DNA from 4 places in the Pantoea sp. SGAir0215 genome. Region 3 is predicted to be linked to each of the others. Evidence: predicted binding sites of a transcription regulator. Region 3 holds the regulator's gene; each other region holds the start of a gene.
The links. Region 3 encodes LexA, which represses DNA repair genes until DNA is damaged. Its sites were predicted from a motif close to TNCTGTATGTACATACAGNA; they were not measured.

Region 1 (8,031 bases), 1.0 Mb from region 3:
ACATCGAGCCACGTCAGACGGTAATGAACCTAGGACAATCCGGATGATACGCCCATAAACCGTGTTGAACCCACGGCGTCATCGAATGCCAGAGTACGATGGATCTTACCGGGAGCCTGTGCCGTGCCCCTGCTGGCCGATCCGTCCTGCTAAGACAGCCTTATCGGTATTGGCTTTCTGTGCGTGAAACGAGAACCGGCATAAACGACTGCATTTTTGTACACTTGCTTATTACTTATTCCATTTTGATTTAGCCTGTCATCCTATTTCGCCTTTTCGGTAATAGACGTACCGCTGTCAGATCTCTAAAGTGAAGCTTCCTGAATGATATGGAGCGCGATACTGCATGACTCTTTCCCCTGCCCTGCTTGACGAAGCGCTGCGCTGGCGCCATCAGTTTCATCGCGAACCTGAACTGGGTTATCAGGAACATCAGACCAGCGATAAGGTCGCTCAGGAGCTGGAACTTGCAGGCCTGCAGGTGTTTCGCGGTCTGGCTGGCACCGGCGTGGTGGGCACGCTGGAAAATGGCGCCGGACCGGTTATCGGTCTGCGCGCGGATATGGATGCGCTGCCGATCAACGAGAAAGGTGATGCGGCCTGGCGCTCTGCCAGGCCCGGCGTGATGCATGCCTGCGGCCATGATGGTCACACGGCAATTTTGCTGGCGGCAGCAAAACATCTGGCGGCTACGCGTCGCTTCAGCGGCACTGTGCATTTCATTTTTCAGCCGGCGGAAGAGAATCTGGGCGGTGCACGCAAAATGGTCGAAGAGGGCTTATTTACGCGCTTCCCGATGGATGCCGTTTACGCGATGCATAACTGGCCGGGCTTACCGCTGGGATCGCTGGCCGTCAATCCCGGCGCAATGATGGCCTCGCTGGACGCCTTTGAAATCACCCTGAGCGGTAAGAGTTGCCATGCGGCCATGCCGGAGAGCGGTGCCGATCCGATGGTGGTCGCCGCCGAACTGATCCTGGCGCTGCAAACTATTCCCTCACGTCGCCTGTCGCCGCTGTCATCTGCGGTTGTCAGCGTCACCCAGATTCAGGGCGGTGAGGCGATTAACGTGATTCCGGAACAGATTGTTCTGCGCGGAACGGTGCGCTGTCTGCAGGACGACGTGCGCAAACGGGTTCATGCCCTTGTTGATGATTTTGTGACGACGCTGCCGAAACCTTTTGGCGTGTGTGGGGCCATTCACTGGCTGCCCGGCTATCCGGTAACGGCGAATCATGCTGGCCCGGCTCAGCAGGTGCATGACGTTGCCGTTAGTACCTTCGGCGAAGGCCGGGTGCGCTGGCAGGTGAATCCGTCCATGGCCTCGGAAGACTTTGCCTGTATGCTGGAAGCCTGCCCTGGCGCCTACTTCTGGCTGGGTGCCGATGGCGCAACGCCCTCCGCACCGCTGCACAATGCCCATTATGACTTCAATGATGCGCTGATTCCGACCGGAATCCAGTTCTGGCAGAACCTGGTGGAACAGGCTCTGCCACAGACGCGCGCTTAAAAACCCGCTGCCGCGAGCCTGTCCAGACCGGCCTGCAGCGTCGCCGCCTCACCGCTGGCACGCAGGCAGCAGGCAATCTGCAGACGCAGCGAGGCGGGCAGTGGACGTTGCTGATTCAGCACCTCCTGCGTCCAGCGCGCGGTCTCCTCTGCCGATTTGTCCGCGGGCAGCGCTACACTGATTTCCGGCTGCCTCTCCACCCAGACCTCGGCCTGCTGTCCAGCACCGCCCACGTAGCTGATGGACGGGCAGCGCTGCGGATTGGCGTAAACCTCGCCCTCTGTACCATTCAGCAAAATAGCCGGGGCATCGATATCATTAAAAAACGTTGCCACCCGCGGCACATATTCGGGATGCGAGACGCTCGACAGGCGTAGCGCCTCGCGTTCGCCAAACGGGGTGGCCAGTTTTGCCAGCGTATGGGCGCTGTTGCGGACGCCCATGCGCCAGCGCAGCGACAGCTGTTTTGCCATTGCCGGACAGAGGTGATCGATGGTGATAAACACCAGTTCGCCCTTGTCGAGCAACGTCTGTGCCTGCTCTGCAGTGGTGACCGGCATGATGCCCAGCGCCGCAAACACCGCTTCGCTGGTGATGCGCGTCGCATCGTCGCTGACGCCGTGAACCAGCACCGGCAAACCCAGCCGGTTCAGCACCAGCGCCAGCAGGGGCGTCAGATTGCCCTGACGACGCGCACCGTTATAGCTGGGAATGACCACGGGCATCGGACGGCCTGCGGGTGCCTGCAGGCGCAGCATACGCACCTGCATCGCCTGATAAAATCCGCGCATCTCCGCCTCGCCCTCGCCCTTGATACGCAGGGCAATTAAAATACTGCCCATTTCAAGATCCGGTACGCTGCCGTCCAGCATAGCGCCGTAAAGTGCAACGGCACTGTCGAAATCAATATCACGTGCATGGTTCTTACCACGCCCGACTTCTTTGATAATTTTATTCAGTTCCATCACTCGTTTCCGTTCAGTGGTACCGACTTAACGCCGCGTCGCACGCGGTTTGCGCGCGCCAGGTTTGGATCGGGCCTTCAGGGCTTCAGGCTCAGGCGTCACCGGTTGTTCAATGGCGAACACGGGCAACGCGGCTAACAGCCGGGCACCGTAAGCTTTGCTCAGCAGACGGCGATCGTAAATCACGATTTCGCCATAGCACTGGTGGCTGCGAATTAAGCGCCCGACCTGCTGAATTAACGTAAAGGAGGCGCTGGGCAGGCTTTGCACTTCAAACGGATAGCGTTTGAGACTTTTTAGCCACTCTCCCTCGGTTAAAATTACCGGACTGTCTATGGGCGGGAAAGCGATTTTATGAATGTGCACCTGGCTGAGCAGCTCGCCTTTTAAATCCAGCCCCTCGGCAAAGGACTGCAAACCAATCAGAATGCTGGTTTCGCCCTGTTCTATCCGCTTACGGTGCAGGGCGATCAGCCGGCTACGCGGTTGATCGCCCTGCACCAGCATCATCAGGCGCAACTCGGGCAACGCCTCGACAAATTGCTGCATGGCCCGACCGCTGGCAAAGAGGACCAGAATGCCTTTGTGTTTATCGGTCTGCATTTGCTGACGAAAAAAGGCCGCCATCTCGGCGATATGGGCTGCTTCATTCGCCATCAGCGGCTCGTAGCGCATCTGCGGGATGACGAGCTTACCCTGGTCGACGTGGCTGAACGGCGAGTCCAGCGCCACGAAGCGGTCCCCGGCCTTTTCATTCAGCCCGGACATCTCCTGCAGGCGGGTAAAACTGTTTAATGAGCGCAGCGTCGCAGAGGTCACCACCACATGCGGGATCTTTCGCCACAACATTTTTTCCAGTTGATCGCAGACGCGAATGCCTGCGCAGTGAAACAAGAGATGTGCCTGCCCCTCACGCAGCTCGCGGGTAATCCATTTGGAGACGGGTGCGCCAGAGGCTTTCTCCATCGCGGCCAGCCGCCACAGTTTGCTGACCGATTCAAACCAGCCAAAGTGGCGGTTAAGCTGCAATAAATTGCGATGCAGACGGACCAGATCAACGCTGCCGGTTTGTTCACTCAGCGCGTTGATCAGTCCCTCCGCCAGCCCGCGCAGCGCATCGCTCAGCTTAAACAGACGCGCGCACAGCGCCAGCACATCCTCAGGCAACGCGCCCAGTACAAAGCGAAACTCGCCGGGCTGATTATGCGCGGGTAACAGCGGACTTAATGCATCGCTTATCACGGTCAGTAACTCGCGCAGTTCATCACAGTGCGCTTTCAGGCGTTCAGAACTGGCCAGCGGAGGTGGCGACTTGGGCCGCATCTGGCTCATTATCGCCTCGACCAGTTTGACAAACAGATCGAGCTGCAGGCTGGTCCAGCCCGGCGAGATATCCGCGCTCATCTCCAGCGCATCCCGCGCCACGTCGGGCAGATGGTGGCCTTCATCCACCACCAGCATCAGGTTTTTGGCGGGCGGCAATACCGATTCATTTTCCATTGCCGCCATCACCAGCGCGTGGTTGGCGACCACCACATCGACCTGCTCGATTTCACGTCGCGCGATAAAAAACGGACACTCCCGATACCAGCGACAATGCACGCCCAGACAACTGGCTTTATCCGTCGACAGGCGCTGCCACAGGCTGTCGCTGACGTTTTCATCGCTATGATCGCGCAGGCCATCCCACTGATGGCGATCGAGTGACTTTTGCAGCCGTCCGCACAGGATCTGCTCGTCTTTGGTACTGCTGACCGCGTCATCATCCAGGTAGAACAGCAAATCAGCCTGCTGATGATCATCCGCCACCAGCGCAGCCAGGTTACGCGGGCAGACGTAACGTCCCCGCCCAAAGGCCGCCGTAAAGGTTAAATCCGGAATGATTTTTTTCAGCAACGGCAAGTCTTTGCTGAAGATTTGATCCTGCAAGGCCACGTTGGCCGTGCTGATCACCAGCCGTTTCTCTTCGGCACGGCTGACGGCGATACCGGGGATCAGATAAGAAAGGGTTTTGCCCACGCCCGTAGGCGCTTCCACGGCCAGGTGACGACCATCATCACCCGACAGGCATTTTGCCACCTCAGCAATCATCTGACGCTGGGCCGGGCGAGGAATAAAATCGGGCACCTGTTGCTGCAGCGCTTTGTACCACTGTGCTATCTGGCTTTTTATTGCTGCTGTCAGGGCCATGTTTAGATTACCGTGTTACTCATTGGCCTGTATTTTTACACAGTATTGCGGTGTCGTCAGCTTTCAGGTCTGTTTTTTCGTGCCCGCTTCAGAAACGGGCGGCGAGGCGAGCGGGCTGAGCACCGTACAAACCGCGCGGCGCAGTGCATGTTTGATTGCCGATCCCGTTGACCCGGCGCACTCTCGCAGCACATCCGCTACGTCAGCAGCTTAAACATCACCGTGGTCGCGTCCATCTCACCGTGAATGGATTCCGCATAGAGAGGAATAAATCCGGCCACCTGCCAGTTCAGCGCCAGGTAAAGCTCGCTGGCGACATCGCCACGCCGCGTGTCCAGCACCAGTAAGCGTTTCCCCTGCTGGCGTGCCCGCTGCTCTGCCTGCTGCATTAACTGGCGTGCAATGCCCTGCCGCCGCGCGCGGGGATGCACTAATAATTTACTGATCTCGGCCCGGTGTCGGCCATTCGGCATTGCGCTCGCGTTCAGCATAACCGTCGCGACAACCGTGCCATGCTGACGGGCGACCAGCAGCTCACTTTGGCCCTGTTCCAGTCCGGCAAGCTGACGTTGCCAGAACTGATGAATGGCCGCCCGGTCATCGGGATCGATAAACCCGACGCTGGCCCCGTCGGCGACACAGGCCTGTAAAACCTCGACCAGCTCGCTTAACGCCTGGTGCGCCGCACCGGCGCTGAGTGATTCATAGAGTGTCATGGTTTACATACCACCAGCAGGTAACGCGCACCCTCAGTCAGATGCGCCTGAAAGCCGGATGCGCCCGTAAGATGGAAACGCAGGCTGTCGCCCGCACCGAGTGTCCAGCTCTGCGCGCCCATCGTTACCGTCAGTTGCCCTTGTCGCAGCCAGATATGCTGCTCCATGCCCTGCACGGGCGGCACATTATAATCAATACGGGCACCCGGTCGCAGCGTTCCCTCAATAAGCTCACATCGGAAGGTGGCCGCAGGCGGCGATACGTTACGGCGAATAAAACCGCTGGCTTCGTCCTGCCAGACCGGTTGGCGATCGCGCGGAATCAGCAGATCGTTACCTTCTTCGACTTCGCTCAACAGGCGTGACATTGTTAAACTGTAAGCGACACATAAGCGGTTCAGGAGAGCAGCCGTTGGACTGGTTTCAGCGCGCTCAATACGCGATAATGTTGCCCGGCTAATGCCTGTTGCGGTGGATAACTCATCCAGTGACCAGCCCTGTTTTATGCGCAGTTCTGCCAGGCGAGCCGCGAGGCGTTGTTCAGTATTATCAGCAGCCATTTTTATCTCTATTATGAAATTTAATTCTCACAATTGAGATAGGACACCATTTAAGCGCAGCCGTCAAGTTGTACATTTAAAAATTGGTTGTACAACTTAACAGGCTTCGCTATGGTGGTTTCATTCAGGTCAGTGAAAGAGGTAAATATGACCTTATACAGTATCGGCGACGTCGCCGAGCGCTGTGGCATAAATCCGGTTACCTTACGCGCCTGGCAACGACGTTATGGATTATTGAAACCACAACGTACTGAAGGCGGTCATCGACAGTTCGATGAAGAAGATGTTCAGCGCATCCAGGAAATTATGCGCTGGATTGAGAGTGGAGTCCCGGTAGGCAAGGTAAAAGCCCTACTGGAAGGCGGCGATGTTGATACGCATGATGGCTGGACGGCTATGCAGGACGAGCTTATCAGCATACTGCGCCATGTAAGACCGGCAAAGCTACGCAATAAAATCGCCTTAATTGGCCGCGAATATGCAGTCGATTCGTTGATCGATCATGTTTTTATGCCCGTAAGGCAAAAACTCAGCCTTGATCAGAATACGGCCCGCACGATGTGCAGCCTGCTGGACGGCATTCTGATCGACTATGTGGCGTTCTGTCTTGCCAGTAATCGCAAAAAGGCAGGCAAGGAAGCGCTGATCATTGGCTGGGGCATTGAGGATCGAACCCGCATCTGGCTGGAAGGCTGGCGGTTATCCCAGCACGGCTGGCGGATTGATGTGCTGTCAGAACCGCTGGATGTTCCGCGACCGGAGCTGTTTCCCGGGCTGAATATGTTTGTTTTTACGGGGAAAAAACTGACGCGTCGTCAGCAGGAACAACTGTCGCACTGGCAGGAGCAGGGATTCTCTGTGCTTTTGCATGAGGCTCACTGACACAAAAACGCACGCTCGGCACTATGACGGCTGCCTTGCGCGCGCTATCATCCCCGCCTTCACATCAACACCTTCAGGTTATTTATGAACTGGAAAAAAACCTTTTTCGCCACGCTGTTTGCTATTCTGGCGCTTGGCGGAACCAGTGGGCTGATGCTGGTTGGCTATTCGCTCATCGTCCATTCACGCTAAATCTGCGCTGTAGCCGTTCAAACAGGCGATCGCAGACAATCGCCAACAGTGCGACCAGTAAAGCGCCCTGCAGCACATAGGCGGTATTAAAGCCGCTTAATCCAATAATGATGGGCGATCCCAGGCTTTTTGCTCCTACGGTAGAGGCGATGGCTGCCGTACCGATATTGATAATCACCGACGTGCGCATTCCCGCAATAATCACTGGCGCGGCCAGGGCGAGCTCCACCTGCCATAAGCGCTGCCAACGGCTCATTCCCACCCCTACGGCAATCTCCCGGCTGCTGGCAGGCACGTTGTCCAGCCCTGCTAAGGTGCCCTGAAGGATGGGCAGCAAACCATAGAGCAATAATGCCACGATCGCGGGCCAGGCGCCAAATCCCATCACCGGTATCGCAATGGCCAGCACGGCCACAGGCGGGATGGTCTGACCGGCTGCCGCAATGGTTTCCAGCAGAGGGCGGAAAGCGCGACCACTGCGACGCGTCGCCAGCACGCCACAGCCGACGCCGATAGCGGTTGCCAGCAGACTGGCTACGACCACTAAAAACAGGTGCGCCAGGGTGAGTTGCCAGAAACTGTCCTGCTGGTAGAGTGGGCGCGCAAGTTCAGGAAACCAGGCGGCAAACAGCGGGCCACTGTAGGGCATCGCCCAGAGCAGTCCCAGATAGAGCAGCACCAGCCACAGCAGCGGATCGGCTAACCGTCGCATCGGCCCGTCTCCGCATGATGCAGCAGGTCAGCGAAGTGAAGCACACCAAGCGGGCGGCGATCGCCATCGACTACCGGCAATTTATCGGTGCCGCGACTGATAAACTGCGACAGCGCCTCACGTAACGTCAGATCTGCCCTGAGCGGTTCTGCTTCCAGCCATTCGCCATGACGCACCACGCTGCCGACCTGTCCGAGCGCCAGTAGCCGCAGTCCTCTTTCACTGCGGCCAAAAAAATCCCGGACAAAATCGTTGCCTGGCCGGGTCAGCAACGTCAGCGGTTTGCCCTGCTGAACGATCTCAC
Region 2 (8,031 bases), on a different contig from region 3:
AATATCTCTTCTGTCTGAAATGTACAAATTTGTTACCGCTTAGGATTATTACGGCATTTTAAACGCATTAAACATACATAAAATTTAAATGCCAGACGCATTGTCAGCGCCTTTTTCGTTGAGGTCCAGGTGATAAACGGTAGCATATTACGGTGACGTATTGAAAATAACGCCCATTTATTTACTTAAAAAAGCAATAAAAATCAGTGTGTAATGCATTACCTCCTTACCAGTTACAGGGATATTACGGCATAATAAAGTCGCTTCATTCCAGCGCAGGTAAATGATAACGTCAGGTTAATAATTCCCCATGATAAATTGTCCTAATCTTCATTCTGCTCCAAAATGGTTGTGTCTTAATCGCCGGATAATGCGTTAACCGTCTTGTTCATTCCTGTTCACGGGATTAGTTTTTGTGAAGCCAGACGATTACTGAAGTCTGCAACTTTTCTTACAGGACAAATCCTTCTTTTAACACGGTTAGTCAGCGCAATATAGATCGCTATGATGGATAACATTGTGGGTACGCGCGCCTGTCTGTCTTAAGGTTTAATCACACATTTCGTGCTGTAAAGCAGAGCTATAAGCGGAGCGTTGACAAGTGACGGCAAGAATAAAAACGGGTAGCTAATATCATCCTGATGGCCTCTCTCCGTCACTGTACTTAAAGCCAGTCGGGAGGTTATCGTCGCTATAAGAATTTATCAGATCAACAACATTTATATGGCTGCGGACGTGATGCCGTTTGCTTATGAAAACACAACGTATTGCTGCCATTAGATTCTTGCACTTTTCGCTAAGGCGGATATTGTCATCTTTTCCGCTATGGGATGCTTTTCATTCCACGTCTGAAAAGTGAGTCGCTCTGTCTGACAGAATAACGTGCAGGGGGTTTCTGGAACCATTCAAAACCGCTTTTCACAAAAACATGCGTAGTGCGGCGTCTTTATCATTTTCCTCAGGATGAATTTTGAAATGCCGGAAGGGTGAACAGTCGGTGTGAAGGGCGGCACGGGTCTGCACATGCCGTACATTAGCAATAAAAGATATAAACGTTCATCGCTGCCGTTTGCAAAACAGCTTTGCCACCGATAAATACACAGGTCCTTGTCAGGTCGTCACGTCCGACTTTCTTCCCGATTCTTTTATACAGCCTCGCCAGAGCACTCTCTGCCAGTGAAAGACAGGTTCAGCCCCTGACGAGTGATGCGGCTTTGACGAACGGAACAGAGAGCGCAGGATAAACGGCTTATGCTATGCGTAATATTTTCGATTCATCTGTCAGGCACTGGATGGAAAATAAAACGTTAGTGACTTGATACTGTCAGTACTATGATGACGCCTGCATCAGTCTGGCTGGCGAACAGAGCCCCTGAAAGAACTTCGCGGCCGGTTTCTCTGTGGCTTACGGTATTTCCGCGCTTTGGAAAGGTGCAAAAACGCAGACGATGCGCAAAAGATTGTGTGTCTTTAAATAGCCAATGCAGCGGGTGCTTATTAAACGGAGCGGTGTTTTACATCATGCCTTATTCGGACTTATTCACGTCCTGCGTTGTTCTGTTTTATCCGCTCTACTCTGTAACCCCGCGTTTTGCGCAAATGTTCACGCCAGAAAGGCGCGAATTTGCGCTACACTCACCAGCGATAACCTCTTGTTCTGTCTCAATGATAAATTTGACTGAGGCAGCGTAATCAACGTGGAAGAAGCATGAAAATCAGATTCCTTTCGGCCAATGAGCAAAAACTGGCGGAGGTCCGCGGAATACTGGAACCTGTGGGCGTGGACGTCGTACCCATCGCGCGTCGCATTGAAGAAATTCAAACGGAAAATGAACTGGATTTAGTGCGAGATAAACTGACGAAGGCCTTCTCTATTATCGGACGTCCGCTTTTTGTTGAGCACACCGGGCTGTATCTGGATGGCCTGAATGGTTTGCCTGCGGGGCTGACGCGTATTTTCTGGAATCGCCTCGGTGCCGATCGCTTTGCATCGCTGGTACAGGGCCTCGACAGTCAGGGTGTAACCGCCAAAACCGTACTGGGTTATTGCGACGGACGCAAAATGTACCAGTTTTTCGGCGAATTGCGCGGCACTATTGCACCTGAACCTGCCGGTCCCCATGGATTCCAGTGGGACTGTATCTTTATTCCCGAAGGATACGATCAAACCTTCGCTGAGATGGGCGAGAAGAAAAACGAAATTTCCAACCGTCGCATTGCGCTGGATCGTTTTGCTGCCTTTTTAAAAACTGCACGAGGCGTGGCATGAAACCTGAGCTCAAACGCGCATACGATTCCGGCAAGCTCATTCTGTTTGCCGGAGCCGGTCTTTCCCGTAATCTCGGCCTGCCTGAATGGCATGAGCTTATCGCTCATCTGGCTAATGAACTGGGGTACGATCCGAAAATTTTTAATACTTACGGTACGCACCTCTCTCTGGCTGAGTACTACAAGCAGAAAAAAGGTTCGTTAGGACCGTTACGAAGCTGGATGGATCGCGAATGGCACCGGCCTGATATTGATGTCCGCAGCTCTGAAATTCATACCATGATCACTCAGGGCAACTTTTCACGCATCTATACCACGAATTACGATCGGTGGCTGGAAGCCGCGCATGAGGCCCATGGCGTGCCTTATTCAAAAGTGGCGAATGCAGCCGATCTGGTTTCACTCACCGAAGATAAACGTCATATCATCAAACTTCATGGCGACTTTGATGACGATACTTCTATCGTACTGGATGAAAGCAGCTACTTTGAACGCCTCTATTTTGATTCGCCGTTAGATATCAAGCTGACCCATGATGTCATGGGCAATTCGGTTTTGTTTGTTGGCTACAGCATCAGTGATTTTAATATTCGTCTGCTCTTCTATCGGCTGACAAAAATGTGGGGGCGCACAGGCCTGGCAACCGCCCGACCCAAATCTTACCTTTTTACCAATCGCAATAACCCGGTGGCAAAAGAAGTATTGGGGCAATGGGGAATCGAAATGATCGTGTCGGAAGAGGACGATCCCCGTAAAGCGCTGGCTGAGTTTATGGAAGAATTACTGGCCTGATGCACACCGAATGGCGTAAGCAGGGCAGGTTTAACCGTTGTGTCTTTTCTTCACTGGAAAACGTCGCCGACTGTGTTATACTGTATAAATAAACAGTATATGAGGGCAATAAAATGGCTGTCGAAACCAAATTTGTAGTAGTCAGAAAGGGTGAAGAGAAGATGACATTTGCCAATAAGAAAGAGGCCGATGCCTACGATAAAATGCTGGATATGGCAGAGGCGTTCACCGACTGGTTACTGGCACACCAGGCCGATATGGATGAATCGCAGGCTGAAACCTTAGGGTTGTTGCTGGCAGAGCAAAAAGACGCGGTACAGCATATTCTTCGCACCAGCAAATTACCTGGCACGGCGCAAAATGTGTCAGAAACAGCTGACGCGACTGCGCAAAGTGAGAAAAAAGTCCGCGCCGTTAAAGCGGCCTGATGGTTCATTCCTGGCAGTTCATTACCTGTGAACTGCCCGCCTGTTATCCCGCACAACGCTCTCTCCATAACGCTTCGCGCGCATTGACTGGTTTGCGCCGTGCTTGCCTGCATTACGATCAGCCAGTCAAATGTGTGATGGCAAAAGCGTAGTGATGGAGATATCTGGCAAGCCAGCCAAAACAAAGCGCAGAGCTGTGAAGCCAGCCAGTATGATTCCACATGAATAAGTCCGGTTTTTCATCCCGCCAAAAAAGAGGGCACAAACTGACATATTTTTTCCGCCCGTTTATTGTTTCAGGTCAAAATCATCGCGATAAGTTACCAAAATTTCACTTTCCCGCCCGGTGTTCAGACGACATCGTGACGATCGCCACGCGTTGTGGGATGAGAAATGACTAAAAAAGTGACGTTGTTATCGCTGATATTGCGAGCCTGATGTTTTGCGCCGGGGGGAATTTCAATACCCTGTTGCGTCTGCAGATGATGCACCACACCTTCCACCTCAAGGCTGAGCTGGCCTTCCAGCACAAAAAAGAACTGCCGCGATCGCACATGATAATGCCGTATTTCATGTGTTGCAGGCGGCATCTGCTCATAAATAATGCTCAGATCGTGTCTTTTAAGCAGATGCCAACCCTCACACTGCTCACCCCAGAAATAATGTTCTGCGTTCTCTTTCGAAATCATGCGCTTTCCCCCTGATGATGAACGTTGTGATTAAGGTCTGACTTGAGTCATGAGAATTAAAGTTCGTTTATTGAGCGCCGATAGATCCTTAAGGAACATAAAAGCGTCTGTCTGGCAGGGAAGTCAATTAAGCCGATCGATTTCAGGGGAATCCGCATGACTTCTCAACCCGCAAAAAAAACACTGACCACCCGCACCCAGATGCTGCTTGCCGGTGGCCTGACTATTACGCTTGGTTTTACCGTCACTATTGGCGTCCTGAGCTGGCAATCGGCAAAAGAGCAAAAAAACTTAGCGGAAAATTATCTTCAACAGATTGCACAAAGTCGCGGCCTGCAGATTCAGCAAGAGCTGAGTTACGCGCGCGATATGGCACACAGCCTTGGCCAAAGCCTGATTGCCTTACCAAAAGCGGGCGTTAATGACCGGAAAATTGCCGACAAAATTATGGAGTATTCTCTCAGGGCCAACCCTGACTATCTCTCTATGTCCGTGATTTTTGAACCTGACGCGTTTGACGGTCGCGATGCGGAGTTTGTTGGTCAGAAAGGACAGCCACCTCAGGGCCGCTATGCCTGGTTTGTTGACCGCGATCAGTCCGGCAACTATGCCATGCATCCGCTGCTCTCCTATTTGACGCCTGGCCAGGGGGATTATTATCTGGTCCCTCAACAGTCGCGTAAAGATACCCTGATAGAGCCCTACAGCTACCCGTACAACGGCGTGCCAACCTTACTGACCTCTGTTGCCTCACCCATTATCGATCAAGGCAAGCTCATGGCGGTGGTCACATCGGATATTTCGCTTGCGTCATTACAGCAAAAAGTGAACCAGATAAAACCCTGGCAGGATACGGGTTATGCGCTGTTGCTTTCGAACAGTGGTAAAGTGGTATCGTCACCTGTCAAAAATGACGCCGGTAAGGAATGGAAAGGCGACAAAGACAATTTTACCCGTCAGATCGTCGAACATGATGATCCGGTGTTGGGTGAAAGAGCCATGTACACCTGGTATCCGGTGGTGACAGGCAACAGCGATAAGCCCTGGTATGTGGGAATTGTCGCCCCTGTCAGCCAGGTCATGGCCGCCGCGAACCGCCAGCTCTATTGGGCTATCGGTTTAATGCTTGTGAGCATCCTGCTGGTAGGTGCCGTACTGGGGTTATTGTTTAATCGCAAAGTAATGCGCCCGCTTGGTGGCGAACCCGCAGAAGCAGCCCGCATTGCGCTGGCCGTTGCGGAAGGCAAACTCAGCAATGACATTAAGGTCGCGCACGGTGACAACGCCAGCCTGTTTTACGCCCTGCACACCATGCAAAGCCAGTTGCAATCCATTGTGGGCCAGATTAAAGATGCCAGCGCGTCTGTCAGAGAGGGGGCCAGTGAGATAGCCAGCGGCAACCTGGATTTAGCCTCGCGCACCGAACAACAAGCGGCAGCACTGGAAGAGACAGCAGCCAGCATGGAACAAATCAGCGCCACGGTTCGCCTGAACGCGGATAACGCCCAGCAGGCTACGCACCTGACCGGAAATGCGACAACCATTGCCAGCCGGGGCGAAAACCTGGTGGGCCAGGTGGTACAGACCATGTCGCAAATTGATGACAGCTCAAAGAAAATTGGCGATATCACGACCATGATCAACAGCATTGCCTTCCAGACCAATATCCTGGCGCTCAACGCAGCCGTTGAGGCGGCCAGGGCGGGCGAGCAAGGGCGCGGATTTGCGGTAGTGGCCTCTGAGGTCAGAAACCTGGCGCAACGCAGTGCCGGTGCGGTCAAAGACATTGCCGCGCTTATTGAGGAGTCCAGTGCCCGGGTACAAAGCGGCGTCACGCTGGTCAATGAGGCAGGCAAAACGATGCATGAAATGACCCAGGCTGTCTCCTCTGTACAAAGTATCATCAACGAAATCGTTGCCGCGTCAGATGAACAGGCGCGAGGAATTAGTCAGGTGACGATTGCGGTAAATGAAATGGACGGAACAACGCAGCAAAACGCGGCTTTGGTGCAACAAATGTCGGCGGCAGCCAGTTCGCTTGAAGATCAGGCGCAACAGCTGGCCCAGACGGTGCAGCAATTCCGTTAAGCGAAAGCCGCTGAATAAAAACAACCCGCGCACATCGCGGGTTGTTTTTTTACTGGCTTAGCCCGGATAGATACCGCGATCTTTACGGGCCATCAGAATACGCTCACAGGCAACGATATAGGCTGCGGTGCGCAGAGAGCAGTCTTTCTCTTTGGCTTTTTCCCAAACGTGAATCATGGCTTCAGTCATGATTTTATCAGACCGCTTATTAATCTCGTCTTCACTCCAGAAGAAACTGGCCATATCCTGCACCCATTCGAAGTAACTGACCGTCACACCGCCGGCGTTACAGATAACGTCTGGGACCACAATCACGCCACGGTTTGCCAGCACATCGTCAGCATCGGGATAGGTAGGACCGTTGGCACCTTCAAGTACCAGTTTACAGCTCAGGGTCTCAGCGCGTTCACGGGTAATCTGACCCTCAAGGGCTGCCGGAATGAGAATATCCATTTCCGTGTGCCAGAAGGCCTCTTTATCAATGACTTGTGCGCCTTTGAAGCCAGCAATCTGTTTGTTTTCGGCCTGCCATTGCGTCAGTGCATCCATATCAATACCGTCGGCATTGAACAGGGTAGCGGTATGATCCTGAATCACCACGACGCGTGCGCCAGCCTGGCTGAACAGACGTGCCGCTTCACTGCCAACGTTACCGAAACCCTGAACGGCGACGCGCGCACCTTCAATCTCAATACCGGCACGGCGCGCCACTTCGCGACCTGTAACAAAAACGCCGCGACCGGTGGCTTTTTCGCGACCCAGCGATCCACCCAGGTGAATAGGTTTACCTGTCACGACGCCCGTCACGGTGGTGCCCAGATTCATGGAGTAGGTATCCATCATCCAGGCCATAACTTTACCGTTGGTACCGACATCGGGTGCCGGAATGTCTTTTTGTGGACCGATGATGATACCAATTTCGCTGGTATAGCGGCGGGTTAAACGCTCAAGCTCACCTTCAGACAATTTGAAGGGATCTACACGAATCCCGCCTTTAGCACCACCATAAGGCAGGTTCACAGCGGCACATTTGATGGTCATCCAGGCGGAGAGTGCCATGACTTCATTCAGGTCAACATCCGGATGATAGCGGATTCCGCCTTTGCCGGGGCCGCGTGACAGATTATGTTGAACACGGTAACCCTCAAAATGACGAATCGTACCGTCATCCATTTGCAAAGGAATATCAACGATTAAGGCACGTTTAGGATGACGTAACGTATCGATCCAGCGAGAGAGATCGCCCAAATAAGGGGCAACGCGATCGATTTGTTGAAGGTAGGTAGACCAGGCGGATGTACTACTGTCAGACGCGTAAGATAACTTATCCATACAGAACCTTTCTTATCGACGTTATTTATTGTGTTGAGCCGTGGAAACAACACGCTTTTCAGCGCATATATAATTTATCACTGCCAGAAAAAATATGATGTCGGCCCGGCACGCATTATCGCTATGCTATTTCGATTAACGCTGAATAAGAGTGAATAATAGTGCAGATAAACCGGGTAAAATCCCCGCGGTGGTTGCATAAGAAATGCATAAAAGATGCATAAACTAAAAAATCAACCATTTATCAGTTCTTTGAGAAGGTTCAAAAAGTTAATTAAATGTTAGAAATGGCATTGACTTTTTTGCACCAATGTGGTGCATTAATTCAGCTAATGCGAATGAAAATTTCATTTATGTGAAAACACAAAGGCAACATGAAATAGCCCGGTGACGCATCAGGGGGATATATTCGCAGCGCTTATTTCCCCTTTTCA
Region 3 (8,031 bases):
GCCCAGGTTACGGTGCTGCTGGATGATGGCCGCAATCAGAGAGGGCATCACCAGCATATGGTGGATGTTATTCCGGTAATAGGTCATCAGTACCGCCTGCTCGCGCGGCAGAATAATGATGTCGCCGATACTGTCCTTCTCACTCTCAAACTTGTTCATACTCAGCGCGTGATCCAGCAACGCTTCCGCAGACATGTCAGGCAAAGTGGCATCCGGCGAGTAGGGCACATTACGTAATAACTGGGTATAGCACTCCAGCTGCTCAATCAGCTGTTCACGGGTCAGTGAACGCTGGCGGGAAGCGAGCAGTGCCGTTACGCACAGGTTCATGGCGTTCGCGGCACCGGCTTCATTAATACGTACCATGATGGTGGCGGCGATATCATTGGCCGTTGGCGTTAACCAGCCCGGACGTTGCGCTTCAATGGGATCGATAGACTCACGCCATTCCGGTACGCGCTTGTTCAGATAGTTGATCAGCGGCAACGGCTCACCAAAGTTCACATAACCCTGGCCCAGGTTGCGCAGCTTACGCAGGCCGCGCACCATCTGCATAAAGCCTTCTTTCTCTTTTGCCGCACCGCGTAGCTCTTTAGCGTAGGTACCCACTTCCATTACATGTTCATAACCGATGTAAATGGGCACTAACGTGATAGGTCGCGTGCCGCCGCGCAGCATGGCCTGCAGCGTCATAGAGAGGGTGCCGGTTTTCGGATCCAGCAGTCGGCCGGTACGTGAGCGTCCACCTTCCACGAAATACTCGACGGAATAGCCGCGGGTAAAGAGCTCGCCAAGGTATTCACGGAACACGGTTGAATAGAGCTTGTTGCCTTTAAAGGTACGACGAATAAAGAAGGCACCCAGACGACGGAAAATCGGCCCGGCAGGCCAGAAGTTCAGGTTAATCCCTGCGGCAATATGTGGCGGAACCAGGCCCTGGTGATACAGCACATAAGACAGTAGCAGGTAGTCCATATGGCTGCGGTGGCAAGGCACATAAACAATTTCATGGCCGTCCTGCGCCAGCTGACGTACCCGCTCACCGCCGTTAACGTTGATCCCCTGATAGAGTCGGCTCCAGAGCCAGCCCATCACGCGGTCGGTGATACGAATCGCTTCGTAGGAAAAGTTGGCCGCAATTTCTTCCATCATTTCAATGGCGTTTTGCTGCGCTTTCTCATGGGAGATTTTCTTGCTACGCGCCTCGTCTTCCACAGCTTTTTCAATCGCCTTCGACTGCAACAGGCGATTGAATAAATCCTGGCGAGCCGGCAGGCGCGGTCCCACCGCAGCCAGGCGCTGACGGGCAAAATGGATGCGCGCTACGCGAGCCAGCTTCTGCGCAATCGACTTGTCGGTACCGTGTTCGGTCGCCATACGACGCAGGGAGACCGTGGGCGAAAAACGCACAAAACTGTCGCGGCCATGCCAGAGAACGGCAAAGAATTTTTGAATGCCGTTAAGGAGCCGCAAATGAGGCGGATGATCGTCGCCCTGGACTTCCCGACCCGGCGCACGGCCAAACATGACTGAAACCGGTAACATCTGAACATCAAGTTCAGGGTTGCTGCGGTGCAGATCAAGATATTCGTGGAAGATTTTGACCGATTCAAGGCTGGGCACAAAATAGGGGAACACACGCGGACCGTCATTAATAAAAACATGACGCGGCAACAGGGCGCCGTCTATCTCCAGCGGAATAAGCGGATCAGGCAGATCGTGCCGGATGCACTGCGCGCGTAAAGTCAGGAGATCGGCCTTTGAATCATAAGGCAGGACATACATAATAGGCCGGGTAGGATCCAGCCCATGTTCGGAGACGGGATCAGCCGGAATGGCCTTACTCTTTACCAGAAATGAAAGGGGTAAGTTCAGCAATTTATAAAAAATTTTACGCCAACCTGACATAGACAACATGAAGCCTCTTGTTAGCAAAGCGGCGCAAGCATATCAGAACGCGCAGCAAAAATCTGTGACAGCGACAATTGTGCGCTGCCCGGTATTGACGTCAATCCTTTGAAAAGAGTTCCTTTATCATGACAAATAATGTCACCGGCATTACCCGGATTGTGAAAGCGGCTGGCTACTCATGGCAAGGTCTTCGCGCCGCCTGGCAGCATGAAGCTGCCTTCCGCCAGGAAGCCGTAATTTCACTGGCGGCAATTATCCTGGCCTGCTGGCTGGATGTCGATACTATTTCGCGCATCCTGATGATTGGCGCGGTCATGCTGGTGATGATTGTTGAAGTTCTGAACAGCGCCATCGAAGCGGTGGTGGACCGCACAGGGCAGGAACGTCACCCTCTTGCCGGCCGTGCCAAAGATATGGGATCGGCCGCTGTTTTGCTGGCAATAGTACTGGCCCTGTTCGTTTGGGGAACGCTACTTTGGTCGCATTTGCGATAAGCATTCCATCTCCCGTCAAATTACTGATTTTGGCCTGACTTTTGGTTTCCATTTCACCAATACCTGTATATACTCACAGCGACTGTATAAACAACCAGGGGGCGGGATGAAAGCATTAACCAGCAGGCAGCAACAGGTCTACGACTTGATTCGCGACCACATTAATCAAACGGGCATGCCGCCTACGCGTGCAGAAATTGCTGCGCAACTGGGCTTCCGCTCACCTAACGCGGCAGAAGAGCATCTGAAAGCGCTGTCGCGTAAAGGCGTGATTGAAATCGTCTCTGGTGCGTCCCGCGGTATCCGTTTGTTAATGGAAGAAGAACCTTCAGATGGCCTGCCACTCATTGGGCGCGTTGCGGCGGGTGAGCCGTTGCTGGCCCAGGAACATATCGAAACCCACTACAAAGTGGATCCAGACATGTTCAAGCCCTCTGCCGATTTCCTGCTGCGCGTTAGCGGCATGTCAATGAAAGACATTGGCATCATGGATGGTGATTTGCTGGCCGTGCATAAAACGCAGGAAGTGCGTAATGGTCAGGTGGTGGTAGCGCGCATTGACGACGAAGTCACTGTGAAGCGCTGGAAAAAACAGGGATCAGTGGTGCATCTGTTACCTGAAAATACGGATTTTGAGCCTATCATTGTCGATACACGTGCGCAGTCGCTGACGGTTGAAGGTCTGGCGGTTGGCATCGTACGTAACGGTGAGTGGTTATAAATCCTCCTAAGGTTGGCTCTTTACGTCAACCTTGACGTTACCCAGTCTGCCCCTGTTTTGCCGCTGTGGGTTCATCTGTAACACCAGCGGCGCATTGCACGGACGTTACATGCGCTTCCTGACAGCTACCGATAAAAAACTGTGGCGGCTGGCGCTGCCCATGATCCTGTCAAATATCACCGTTCCTCTGCTCGGCTTAGTCGATACAGCCGTTATTGGCCATCTCGACAGCCCGGTTTATCTGGGCGGCGTTGCGGTCGGGACGACCGTTACCAGTTTCATCTTCATGCTGCTGCTTTTTCTGCGTATGAGCACGACAGGCCTGACGGCTCAGGCGTTTGGCGCGGGCGATAAAACGGCGCTGGCGCGCGCATTGGCACAGCCCCTGATCATTGCCTTACTGGCCGGCAGCCTGTTTATTGCCCTGCGTCATCCTGTTACGGCATTAGCAACCCGCTTTATCGGCGGAGAGGCCGCCGTGCTTGAGCAGGCTGCGCTGTTTATCCATATTCGCTGGCTCAGTGCGCCCGCCATGCTGGCTAACCTGGTGATTCTGGGCTGGCTGCTGGGCGTACAGTATGCCAGAGCGCCGGTCATCCTGCTGGTGGTGGGCAACGTTATCAATATTCTGCTGGACCTCTGGCTAGTGCTGGGGCTGCACTGGGGCGTAGCCGGGGCTGCAGCCGCGACGGCTATCGCGGAATATGCGACGTTGCTGGTCGGGGCACTTATGGTCTGGCGCGTGCTGGCGCTGCGTGGTATCACGCTGCACAGTCTGGTCCATAGCTGGCGTGGCGATATCCACCGCCTGCTGCGCCTGAATCGCGATATCCTGCTGCGTACCTTACTGTTACAGCTTTGCTTTGCCTCTCTGACCGTGCTGGGAACGCGTATCGGACCTGATGTGGTGGCGGTAAATGCCATCCTGCTGATGTTCATGACGTTTACCGCCTATGCGCTGGATGGCTTTGCTTACGCCGTCGAAGCCTTTGCTGGTGAGGCACACGGCGCAAAAGACGGCAGCAGGTTGCAACTGGTATGGATTGCTGCCTGCCGTCAGGCCCTGTCAGTCGCGCTGTTTTTCTCCCTGGTCTATGCTGTTTGTGGCTATCAGATCGTGGCTCTCCTGACATCGATTCCCGCACTTCAACAGGCGGCTGACCGCTTTCTGCCGTGGCAGGTTGTCATGCCGCTGGTTGGCGTCTGGTGCTATCTGCTGGATGGCATGTTTATTGGTGCGACCCGCGGAAGAGAAATGCGCAACAGTATGGCGATTGCCGCACTGGGCTATTTCCTGACGCTGTTAACCGTGCCTTTTATCGGTAATCACGGTCTATGGCTGGCGATAGCCGTTTTTCTGGCGCTTCGCGGCCTGTCACTTTGGCTGGTCTGGCGCAGGCACTGGCGCAATGGCACCTGGTTTAGCGCCTGAGCAACTTGCCTGAAATATGACGCAGGATACATAAAATTTTCATTTTTTCCGGCAAAACTGAAATTAGCTACTACAATTATCTTTGAATGGCGCTATTAAACAGCGCTTTATATCGTAATTTTGCCTGATGGCAAAATAAAGCGAAATCGAAGGATGACGTGGAGGTCTGCAATGAATAAAGACGAAGCGAGTGGTAACTGGAAACAGTTCAAAGGAAAAATGAAAGAGAAATGGGGCAAGCTGACCGATGATGACATGCAAGTCATTGAAGGTAAACGCGATCAGCTGGTCGGCAAAATTCAGGAACGTTACGGCTACGCGAAAGATCAGGCGGAGAAAGAAGTAACGGACTGGGAAGGTCACAACAAGGATTACCGCTGGTAATCACGTTATTCAGGGATGCTCCTACCCGGGCCGGTACGCTCATGCCGGCCAGACCGCACAAGGATGTGCAATTAACTTCGTTTACTGCGTTTCTTCCCGTCAGCCTGATGGTCATGATCACAATGTTCATGCTGTTCACAGGCTTCAACTTCCGCACAGTTTTCACATAACCCGTGCGCCTCTATCACGCTATGCCGTAGGACAAAGCTTGCCTCTTGCGCCAGCGATGCGATGATTTTTTCTGCGCCCTGCGCCTGCTTTTCCGTGACCACTGCACAGCGATCGCAGACCAGCATCACCGATGTATGGGCGGGTGCGTCGAAATGGTGACACATCACATAGCTGTTATTGGACTCGACGCGGTGGATAAAACCCTGCTCAAGAAGAAAATCCAGCGCACGGTAGACGGTAGGAGGCTTGGCCTGGGGCTCACTGACACGCAACTGATCAAGCAGGTCATAAGCACTGATCGATCCTGGCTGTCCGGCCATCAACCGCAGGACCTCTGCGCGCTGGGTCGTCAGGCGTACACCGCGCTGTAAACACAGTTTCTCAGCCTGGGTCATGATTTGCTCTGGCGTCATGGTTGACATGGAATTTCTCCGTTTGACAGGTGATGTTATCTTATCACATTAATGATACGTACGATGCACCTTGCCTGTCTGCACCTCCTCCCTTTATCCGTGCTTATCTGTTCCTTACGACTTTGCGCCCGTCTGCGATGCCAATATATGTCAGAATGTTTGTAAATATTTTTTCCTTTTGCTTTACATCTCACTGAGTTAAGAACTAATGTTTAAAAGTTCTTAATAAAGTGCTGGTCCCGGCCTCCTTCTGTTAACGCTTTTTGGACGGTAACCAGACATAACGGATCGAAAAATAATCAATCAATGGAATTGCGCCACTATTTACTCTGAATTCACAGCAATAAAGCGTTAGCCATCCTCCACAATGGGGCTAACAAACTATTCGGTCGTTAATGTTTTAACGGCAATTTTTCAGGTGATGATAAGCAAATGGCAAAATTAACCGTCCCACGTTCCGTTCTGGTTTTCCCTGCAGTGTTTAATGCTCTGGTTTTTTCATCATCCGCGCTGGCCGCGGGAACCTGGTACGATGCCCGTAACGATGCAATGGGGGGAACGGGCGTGGCGTCCTCTACCTACGGGTCTGCCGTTTTAGCTAACCCGGCGTTAATGACCAAAGCAAAACCCGATGACAACGTCAGCATCATCTTTCCCAGTGCGGGCGCGCAAATTACTGATAAAGACAAGATGGTCGATAAGATCGATAACATCACTGATACGGTAAATCGCTATCAGGATCTGTTTGATAATGCCTCGACATTAGAGCTGCTGCGCCGTATTCCTGAGATTCAGGCTGCGTCAGGAGATCTGGCCAATACGCTCAGAGATTTACGCGGTAACAAAGCCAACGCGACAGCAGGTGTCGCGATTGCAGTCACCGTTCCGAATGAAACGCTGCCTTTTGCCTTTGTCACCAAAGCCTATGGTACGGCGCATGTCCGCGCGAATGTAAAAGAAGGCGATATCGTTATTTTACAAGGCGTGGCTGACGGAACGTTTGCCGGTATTCCTGGCGGTGTATTTGGTCTGCCTAATGTACAAAACTTGCTGGGCTCCAGCGCGAACGGGCTGGCTGCGCTAAATACCGATTATGGTATCGCCGTTGCCCATGAGTTCACGATTGCCGGCCATCCGGTGTCGATTGGTGTGACGCCTAAGCTGCAAAAGACCTGGCTGTATAACTATTCCGCCAGCGTGTATAACTACGATAAAAACGATTTACGGGATGGCCGCTACCGCAGCACCGAAAGCGGGTTCAACGTTGACGCCGGCCTGGCGACGGTATTCGCAGAAAACTGGACATTAGGCGTGACCGGACAGAACCTGGTATCACGTGACCTGCAAACCAAAGAGGTGAATGGCTATCAGGATACCTATGAAATCCGTCCATTAGTGACGGCGGGTTTAGCCTGGGATAAAGGGCCGGTAACGCTGACAGGCGATGTTGACCTGACCGAAACGCACCGTTTCAAATCTCAGGAAAACAGCCAGTATGCAGGCGTGGGCGCGGAATATCGCGTACTGGACTGGTTGCAGTTACGTGCCGGTTATCGCGCAGATATGCGTTCCAACGACGAAAATGTGGCGACCGCAGGCTTTGGGCTGTCACCGTTCAACAATTCTGTGCATCTGGATCTGGCAGGCTCGGTGGGGCAAAACAATACCTGGGGTGCCATGGCGCAACTCGGATTTAACCTCTGATTCCGTGCCATTAACGGGCGGGCGATACCTTGTCGGCCGCCCTTATGCTATCCTTGCGCAGAATATCATCACTGTTAACCACCGGATCGACTGCGCTTCATGACCGACACTTTTTCCTCCCAACGCTTCTCTGTTGCCCCCATGCTCGACTGGACAGATCGTCACTGTCGCTATTTCCATCGTCTGCTGACCGGCGATACGCTTCTGTATACCGAAATGGTCACCACGGGTGCCATTATTCACGGTAAAGGCGATTATCTGGCCTTTAGTGAAGAGGAGCACCCGGTCGCGTTACAACTGGGCGGCAGCGATCCGGCTGCACTGGCGCAGTGTGCAGCGCTGGCTGAACAGCGCGGTTACGATGAAGTTAACCTCAATGTGGGTTGCCCGTCAGATCGTGTTCAGAATGGCCGCTTTGGCGCCTGCCTGATGGCGGAAGCCGGGCTGGTCGCTGACGGCATTAAAGCGATGCGTGATGTGGTGGATATTCCGGTCACGGTCAAAACCCGTATCGGTATCGATGAACAGGACAGCTATGCCTTCCTGACCGATTTTATCGGTACTGTGGCAGAGCGCGGTGGCTGCGACACCTTTATCATTCATGCGCGCAAGGCATGGCTTTCGGGTCTGAGTCCGAAAGAAAACCGCGAGATTCCACCGCTTGATTACCCCCGGGTTTATCAGTTAAAGCGTGATTTTCCACAACTGACGATTGCCATTAACGGCGGCGTGAAAACGCTGGAAGAGGCTAAAACACATCTTCAGCACCTGGATGGTGTCATGATGGGCCGCGAGGCCTAT
Region 4 (8,031 bases), 650 kb from region 3:
TGTGCATAGGCAGAGAACTCCAGGCCGCCGTACTCTTTCTTGATGATCATGGCAAAGAAGCGATGGGCTTTCAGATGCGCCCACAGTTCTGGCGGCATATCGGCCAGTTCATGGGTAATCTGGAAATCATTTGCCAGACGACAGGCTTCTTCTACCGGCCCGTCAAGAAACGCCTGTTCTTCCGGCGTCAGTCGCGGTTGCGGGTAGTTATGCAGTTTCTGCCAGTCGGGTTTGCCCTGAAACAGGTCGCCTTCCCACCAGGTAGTGCCCGCATCGATCGCCTCTTTTTCCGTACGAGACATCGGCGGCATCACCTGCTGAAAGCGGTGCAGCATTGGTTTGGAAAACAGGCTGCGGCGCAGGCTGGTGAGATTCAGCGGTAACAGGATAATCGCCAGCGGCACAAGCAGCCACGGCGTCCAGAGATGGACCACCGCCATTGCTGCGGTCCACAGCAACAGGATGACGCTGCTGAGCAGCAGCGAGATGCGGTGATAGAACAGTGCGCCAGTCAGCAGCACTGTAGCAAGAATCGAGACAACCATCATAATGAAGTGCTCCGTAAGTAGTAAGAGGTCTGACCTGTTATGATGAAGGTGTAATTCAGATGAGGGCATTTATCAATTTGTTTACATCGCAATTACAACCTGACTCACAAAATCAGCGAAAGCGCGAGCAACGCCCAGGCTGTGGTCGCGAAAAAGCGCGGCGCGAAAAGGATCCGGCGGCGTGATGCTATGCGTGCGTCAGCCATTCCGTTAAACTTGCTGCGATTACCCTCTCCTACAAAGGACAAGTCTATGTATCAGGACATTATTCGTTCAGAGCTCAACGAAGCTGCAGAAACGTTGAATAACTTTCTGAGTGACGACGCGAACATTCATACCATCCAGCGTGCTGCGGTGATGTTGGCGGACAGCTTCAAAGCGGGCGGCAAAGTGCTCTCCTGTGGCAACGGCGGATCACACTGTGATGCGATGCATTTTGCGGAGGAACTGACGGGCCGTTACCGTGAAAATCGTCCGGGCTACCCGGCGATTGCCATTTCAGACGTCAGCCACCTTTCCTGTGTGAGTAATGATTTTGGTTATGACCATGTCTTTTCCCGTTATGTAGAAGCGGTAGGGCGCCCGGGCGACGTGTTGCTGGGGATTTCAACCTCAGGTAACTCGGCTAATATCATCAAAGCCGTTGAAGCGGCGCGCGCCCAGGGGATGAAAGTGATCACGCTGACCGGTAAAGATGGCGGTAAAATGGCCGGCAGCGCGGACATTGAAATTCGTGTGCCCCATTTCGGTTATGCTGACCGTATTCAGGAGATCCACATCAAAGTGATTCATATCCTGATGCTGCTGATTGAAAAAGAGATGGTCAGGTAACAGCGTGTGTCGCCTCCTGACCGACAGGAGGCTTTTACTCTAAGGCGGTTGCTATGTGCGAATTGCTCGGGATGAGCGCTAACGTCCCCACCGATATTTGTTTTAGTTTCACCGGACTGGTGCAGCGCGGCGGCGGAACAGGGCCGCATAAAGACGGCTGGGGCATTACGTTTTATGAAGATAAAGGGTGCCGCACCTTTAAAGATCCCTTGCCGAGTTTTAATTCCCCCATTGCGCGCCTGGTGCAGGAATATCCCATCAAATCCCATTCCGTCGTGGCGCACATTCGCCAGGCGAATCGCGGCCCGGTTTCGCTGGAAAATACGCACCCGTTTACCCGGGAGTTATGGGGACGCAACTGGACCTATGCCCACAACGGACAACTGAAAGGTTACCGGCAACTGGAAACCGGCACGTTTCGGCCAGTGGGCGAAACCGACAGCGAAAAGGCCTTTTGCTGGATTCTGCATAAGCTGGCCACGCGCTATCCGCGCACGCCGGGAAACTGGCCTGCGGTTTTCCGCTACATCGGCGAGCTGGCGAGCGAGCTGCGGCAAAAGGGCGTGTTCAACATGTTGCTGTCGGACGGGCGCTATCTGATGGCCTTCTGCTCGACCAATCTGTTCTGGATCACCCGCCGTGCCCCTTTTGGCCGGGCGCAGTTGCTCGATCAGGATGTGGAAATTGATTTCCAGAAACATACCGGGGCGAACGACGTGGTCACGGTCATTGCCACACAGCCGCTGACGGGGAATGAAACCTGGCACCGGATCGTGCCAGGCGAGTGGGCCTTATTTTACCTTGGAGAGCGCCAGGAACGACTGTGATGCCGCTTCGGGTTGGGTGATGACCGGGCTGCTGTTCATCACATATCTGCCGCTGGCAACATTGACTGTCGGCGGTTGATGATACTTCGCAAAGTAGACGTAACCCGGCTGAAGCTGCTTCCAGAAATCCGCGTAGGTCGAATAACGATGGCGCTGCATGTTGCTGTCCGTCATGCGGAACGGATAAATTGCAATGTTCACTTCCTGCTGACCATTACGCAATGCCGCGTTCACATACGTGAAAATCTGATCCATATAGGCATTGGTCATGGCGTAGCAGCCAATCGACTTACAGTCGCCGTGAATCATCAGGTAGTTGCCGCTGTAGCCCTGGTCACGGTCGTATTGATTCGGAAAGCCAATATTAATCGCGCGATAGAAACGGCTGTCCGGTTTAAGCTGATTCAGTTTTACGCTGTAGAAACCTTCCGGGCTTTTAAAATCGCCTTCACGGCGTTTTGGACCCAGACCGCCCGAAAAATTGCAGATGCGGTAAGTATCCAGCAAGCGGTATTCGTTACCAATCTTGCCGTACAGCTCAAGTGTCCGCTCTTCCTTAAAGATCTGAATATAAACCGGCGTGCCGATTAGCTGTTTCTTTAACTCTTTACTCACAGGGGCCAGTTGCTGAACCGGCTCGGGAGTCATTGCCATGCTGAGGGCTGGCAGTAAAAGCATCGCAAACAGAAGTGCGATTTTGCCCATGCTGTGTATACCTTGAAGTGAAGAAGAACAATGGCGCGTTATGTGCGCCTCTGTTTGCATTATCGGAACTTTCCGCTACCGCAGCGCAACATTAAACATTGTCTGTTTTTTTAGCAATACAGCACGGCGCAAAATGTCCATTTCTTTAGCGGAATGACGCCAAAAATTTGTAAACTTTGTTTGTTATTGCAAGAAATATTGCACAAGCCTTTCCGAGCTGTATACTTATCCAGTACTGGAGGGGCGATGCGTAAGATCATTCATGTTGATATGGACTGCTTTTTTGCGGCGGTGGAAATGCGTGACGATCCCTCATTACGCGATATTCCCATGGCCATCGGCGGCAGCCGCGATCGACGTGGCGTTATCAGTACCGCTAATTATCCGGCCCGCAAATATGGCGTACGCAGCGCGATGCCGACCGGTATGGCCTTAAAGCTTTGTCCGCATCTGCGTCTACTGCCCGGACGGTATGACGTCTATAAAGAAGCCTCCAGTCAGATCCGCGCCATCTTTTCGCGTTATACCTCGCTCATTGAGCCACTCTCACTGGACGAAGCCTATCTGGATGTTACCGACAGCCAGCACTGTCAGGGATCGGCCACGCTTATCGCGCAGGACATCCGCGCCACCATTTTTCGCGAAACGCAGCTCACCGCCTCTGCGGGCATCGCGCCCATAAAATTCCTTGCCAAGATCGCCTCCGATTTAAACAAGCCTGATGGTCAGTATGTGATTACACCGGCCCAGATGTCCGATTTCTTGCTGGCCTTACCGCTGGCAAAAATTCCCGGTGTAGGAAAAGTTTCAGCAAAAAAGCTCGAAGAGCTGGGTCTGCACACCTGCGCGGACGTGCAAAAAGCCGATTTGGCGCTGCTGCTTAAGCGTTTTGGCAAGTTTGGCAGAGTGTTATGGGAGCGCAGTCACGGCATTGACGAACGGGGCGTGGTGGTTGAACGCGAACGAAAATCGCTGGGTGTGGAGCGGACGCTGGCTGACGATATCGACAGTTGGGAGCGCTGTCTGGAAATTATTGATTACCTCTATGCCGAGCTTGATCGTCGCCTGACGCAGATTCGACCCGATAAGCACATTGCTCGCCAGGGCGTGAAGCTGAAGTTTAGTGATTTCCAGCAGACCACTCAGGAACATGTCTGGCCCGTGCTCAATAAAGAGGACATGATTGCCGTGGCCCGTAAGACCTGGGACGAGCGCCGCGCCGGACGTGGCGTCCGGCTGGTGGGGTTGCATGTGACGCTGGTGGATCCGCAGTTGGAGAGGCAGTTGCTGCTGGGATTATAGAGGGGGCGCTTTCGTGTTGAGTGGGGGGAGATTACGGTTGTGCTCCGGCTCCATGAAACCTCTGCCTGTGGGATCGTGTTACTGATTTGGTGTGGTGTTGTCTGAGGTTTTGTCTGTTTGCCCGCGGGGCGGGGGAGATTACGATCGTGCACCGGGAATTTTCCGCCCGCCAGGCGACAGGGAGTTTCAGCCAGTCCGTGCAGGCGGCCGGGTTAAGGGGCTTGCGCCAGCCCCTTAACAATCCCGGCGGCCGGCAGCCGTCGCTGTTCCTTCGTCTCTCACTCCGGCCTGACGGACCGTCCGGATGCGCCGTCCCTGGCGCAGCCGTCCTCTGCGCGGCCTCCCTGCCGCTCCGTCCTGGCCTCCGTTCCCTCCTCAGCGCGCCGGATGTCGGCAGGAAACCCCTGCCTGTGGGATCGTGTTACTGATGTGGTGTTGTCTGAGGATTTGTCTGTTTGCCCGCGGGGCGGAGGAGATTACGGTCGTACACCGGGAGTTTTCCGCCCGCCAGGCGACAGGGAGTTTCAGCCTGTCCGTGCAGGCGGCCGTGTTAAGGGGCTCGCGCCAGCCCCTTAACAATCCCGGCGGCCGTCAGCCGTCGCTGTTCCTTCGTCACTCACTCCGGCCTGACGGACCGTCCGGATGCGCCCTCCCTGGCGCAGCCGTCCTCTGCGCGGCATCCCTGCCGCTCCGTCCGGGCCTCCGTTCTCTCCTCAGCGCGCCGGATGTCGGCAGGAAACCCCTGCCTGTGGGATCGTGTTACTGATGTGGTGTTGTCTGAGGATTTGTCTGTTTGCCCAAGGGGCGGGGGTGATTACGGTCGTACACCGGGAGTTTTCCGCCCGCCAGGCGACAGGGAGTTTCAGCCAGTCCGTGCAGGCGGCCGGGGTAAGGGGCTCGCGCCAGCCCCTTAACAATCCCGGCGGCCGGCAGCCGTCGCTGTTCCTTCGTCACTCACTCCGGCCTGACGGACCGTCCGGATGCGCCGTCCCTGGCGCAGCCGTCCTCTGCGCGGCATCCCTGCCGCTCCGTCCGGGCCTCCGTTCCCTCCTCAGCGCGCCGGATGCCGGCAGAAACCCCCCCGCCTGTCAGTCCTGGTTTCTTTTAAAAGCGGGTGTTGTCTGTAGTGAATGTGTGCAGTGGGATTCAAAAAAAGTTTTTTATAAACATGCATTGATTCAAAACCAGCAGACTGTAGGACTTTCCGGTCACCTACAGCGACACCGGAAGTGGCTTTAACACAGAGATAGTGAAGCAGGGGGTTGGGGCGGCCTTCCCACCCGCTGAGCGGATGAGGGATTTCCGGATGAGCCGACAGGACGTCGGCGAGAGCCGGGCCGCGCCACGGATGGCGCGTCCTGGCGGTCCGCAGAAATCCTGAAGGAGCGAAGGCACCGCGAAGCGGCGGGTGGGCAGGACGGGAGCCCGGGGTCAAGGGGCCGCGGCGGCTGGCGGCCCCTTGTCGGTCGCCCGCACCGGGCTGGCTGAAACTCCAGGCCGCCTGGCGGGCGAAACCCCCTCAGCGCTTCATAAGCTGTCAGCGACTCAAACCTTCTCAACGCCTGCTCGCGCAAGCATCACTGCAACTCATTATCGGTATCCAAAGCAATAAAAACGCCTGAGCAGGCGCAAATCTCAAAGCGGGGGAGTTGGGCGGCCTTCCCACCCGCTGAGCGGATGAGGGATTTCCGGATGAGCCGACAGGACGTCGGCGAGAGCCGGGCCGCGCCATGGATGGCGCGTCCTGGCGGTCCGCAGAAATCCTGAAGCAGCGAAGGCACCGCGAAGCGGCGGGTGGGCAGGACGGGAGCCCGGGGTCAAGGGGCCGCGGCGGCTGGCGGCCCCTTGTCGGTCGCCCGCACCGGGTTGGCTGAAACTCCAGGCCGCCTGGCGAGCGAAACCCTCTCAGCGCTTCATAAGCTGTCAGCGACTCAAACCTTCCCAACGCCTGCTCGCGCAAGCATCACTGCAACTCATTATCTGTATCCAAAGCAATAAAAACGCCTGAACAGACGCAAATCTCAAAGCGGGGGAGTTGGGCAGGACGGAAGCCCGGGGTCAAGGGGCCGCGGCGGCTGGCGGCCCCTTGTCGGTCGCCCGCACCGGGCAGACTGAAACTCCCGGCCGCCTGGCGGGCGAAACCCTCTCAGCGTTTCATAAGCCGTCAGCGACGCAAACCAGCCACCTCGCGCAGCGAATTAACCGCCCCGCGTAAGCGCCACCAACAACCCATTACTTCTTATATTTTGCTTCCAGCGTCGCAAACCACGGCTGGACAAAATCGTTATTGCTGCCCCAGCCCGGAATGATCTTGTTAAGCGACGTGACATTCACAGCGCCAGGATGGCTGTCGAGCGCCTGTTGTGAAATCGACGACGCTTTAAATTCATACGTTGCAGGCGTGGTTTCACCGGCGATCTTGTTCGCCACCAGGCGCATATTCACGGCACCGATAGTTTTCGGATCGACCGCGACGGTCTGCACCCACGGGCTGCCTTTCTGGCGCATCAGCTGCAAATCCTGATTGGAAACATCAATGCTGTACAGCTTGATCTCGGTGCGGCCATTTTCCTGCAACGCTTTATACGCGCCCTGGCTGAAGGCATCCCATGCGCCCCAGATGGCGTCAATCTTGCCTTTCGGGTATTTCGCCAGAATCGTGCCCACTTTGTTGGCCGTGTCGCCCTGGACATCCGTTGATACGGCACCAATGGACTCCAGTTGATGAATGCCTGGGTTTTCTTTTAATAATTTTTCATACACCACCTGACGGCGTTCCATCGGCGGGAAACCGGCGACCCATAACTTCACGATGTTCGCTTTGCCGTTGAAGTCTTTGATCAACTGCCCCAGGGAGAGCTGCGCCAGCGAGGCGTCATCCTGGGCGGTCACCGTCACGCCGGGAATCGGGTTGTCTACCGGTGTGTCAAATACCGACACTTTAATGCCCGCGTCAGCGATGCGTTTTACCAACGCACTGGCATAGGGCGCTTTGCCGTGTGACAGCACAATACCGTCGTATTTTTGGCTGATCGCCTGATTAACAAAATCCTGAAAACGCGCGTCATCACCGTTGCTGAGGAAGGTGCTGACTTTGAAGCCCAACTGGCGACCCTGCTGAATCGCGCCTGCCACAAACTGAGTCGTGTTGTCGTCGGAACCGAGGTTACGGATGACGGCAATACGAATCGGCCCTTCATGATTGGCGATGGCGGCAGGGACAGGTGTTATGGTGTCGGCAAACGCGGCACTGGCGTTTAACAGGCTCAGGGCCAGCAGCGAGAGTGTTATCTTTTTCATTATTCTTAACTCCAGTAGAAGAATGCGTCTTAACGACGCTGTACATAAGTGATGGCCAGCGCTAAGGCCAGCACTAATCCTTTGATAATGTCCATGGCGTAATAGGGCACAGATAACATCACCAGGCCGTTTTGCAGCACCCCTAAAATGACGGCCCCGACCAGCGTACCCAGCGCATTTGGCTTACCGGAGCCGGCCAGTGAAAAGCCGATCCAGGCGGCAGCCACGGCGTCCATCAGATAACCGCTACCGGCGTTAACCTGAGACGATCCAATGCGTGAGGCCAGCAGAATACCGCCCAGTCCGGCCAGTAGTGAGGCAATCACATAGGCCAGAACGCGATAACGCGTGGTGCGAATACCGGAAAGTCGGGCGGCTTCGGGGTTTCCGCCCAGCGCATACATGCGGCGGCCGTGTTTGGTCAGCGATAGCGCCAGCTGTGCCACCACGGTCACCACCAGCATGATAATCACGATCGTAGGTACCTGACCCAACAGGTTAAAGGCAGCAGGAATGGT

Region 1: dinG (ATP-dependent DNA helicase DinG) is a predicted target of LexA. The motif match lies at 4,691-4,710, and genes of this name have one in related genera.
Region 2: C1N64_RS21290 (YebG family protein) is a predicted target of LexA. The motif match lies at 3,139-3,158, and genes of this name have one in related genera.
Region 4: dinB (DNA polymerase IV) is a predicted target of LexA. The motif match lies at 3,127-3,146, and genes of this name have one in related genera.

Annotation. Positions count from the first base shown of each region.
Region 1 covers NZ_CP028031.1:1,921,872-1,929,902, reverse strand. Annotated here, with positions in the region: gene C1N64_RS09115 (M20 aminoacylase family protein) at 347-1,510, shown strand; gene ybiB (DNA-binding protein YbiB) at 1,507-2,475, opposite strand; gene dinG (ATP-dependent DNA helicase DinG) at 2,503-4,665, opposite strand; gene C1N64_RS09100 (GNAT family N-acetyltransferase) at 4,863-5,381, opposite strand; gene C1N64_RS09095 (helix-turn-helix domain-containing protein) at 5,378-5,941, opposite strand; gene C1N64_RS09090 (MerR family transcriptional regulator) at 6,089-6,823, shown strand; gene C1N64_RS09085 (ABC transporter permease) at 6,996-7,727, opposite strand; gene C1N64_RS09080 (ABC transporter ATP-binding protein) at 7,715-8,031, opposite strand, start outside.
Region 2 covers NZ_CP028032.1:61,447-69,477, forward strand. Annotated here, with positions in the region: gene C1N64_RS21280 (non-canonical purine NTP pyrophosphatase) at 1,709-2,269, shown strand; gene C1N64_RS21285 (SIR2 family protein) at 2,266-3,060, shown strand; gene C1N64_RS21290 (YebG family protein) at 3,174-3,488, shown strand; gene C1N64_RS21295 (cupin domain-containing protein) at 3,839-4,177, opposite strand; gene C1N64_RS21300 (methyl-accepting chemotaxis protein) at 4,334-6,265, shown strand; gene C1N64_RS21305 (Glu/Leu/Phe/Val family dehydrogenase) at 6,323-7,597, opposite strand.
Region 3 covers NZ_CP028031.1:880,933-888,963, forward strand. Annotated here, with positions in the region: gene plsB (glycerol-3-phosphate 1-O-acyltransferase PlsB) at 1-1,908, opposite strand, end outside; gene C1N64_RS04215 (diacylglycerol kinase) at 2,037-2,405, shown strand; gene lexA (transcriptional repressor LexA) at 2,512-3,126, shown strand; gene dinF (MATE family efflux transporter DinF) at 3,236-4,558, shown strand; gene C1N64_RS04230 (CsbD family protein) at 4,730-4,942, shown strand; gene zur (zinc uptake transcriptional repressor Zur) at 5,014-5,535, opposite strand; gene C1N64_RS04240 (conjugal transfer protein TraF) at 5,959-7,230, shown strand; gene dusA (tRNA dihydrouridine(20/20a) synthase DusA) at 7,330-8,031, shown strand, end outside.
Region 4 covers NZ_CP028031.1:1,533,466-1,541,496, forward strand. Annotated here, with positions in the region: gene fadE (acyl-CoA dehydrogenase FadE) at 1-548, opposite strand, end outside; gene lpcA (D-sedoheptulose 7-phosphate isomerase) at 801-1,379, shown strand; gene C1N64_RS07145 (class II glutamine amidotransferase) at 1,433-2,206, shown strand; gene dpaA (peptidoglycan meso-diaminopimelic acid protein amidase) at 2,171-2,911, opposite strand; gene dinB (DNA polymerase IV) at 3,158-4,213, shown strand; gene C1N64_RS07160 (sugar ABC transporter substrate-binding protein) at 6,446-7,513, opposite strand; gene C1N64_RS07165 (ABC transporter permease) at 7,543-8,031, opposite strand, start outside.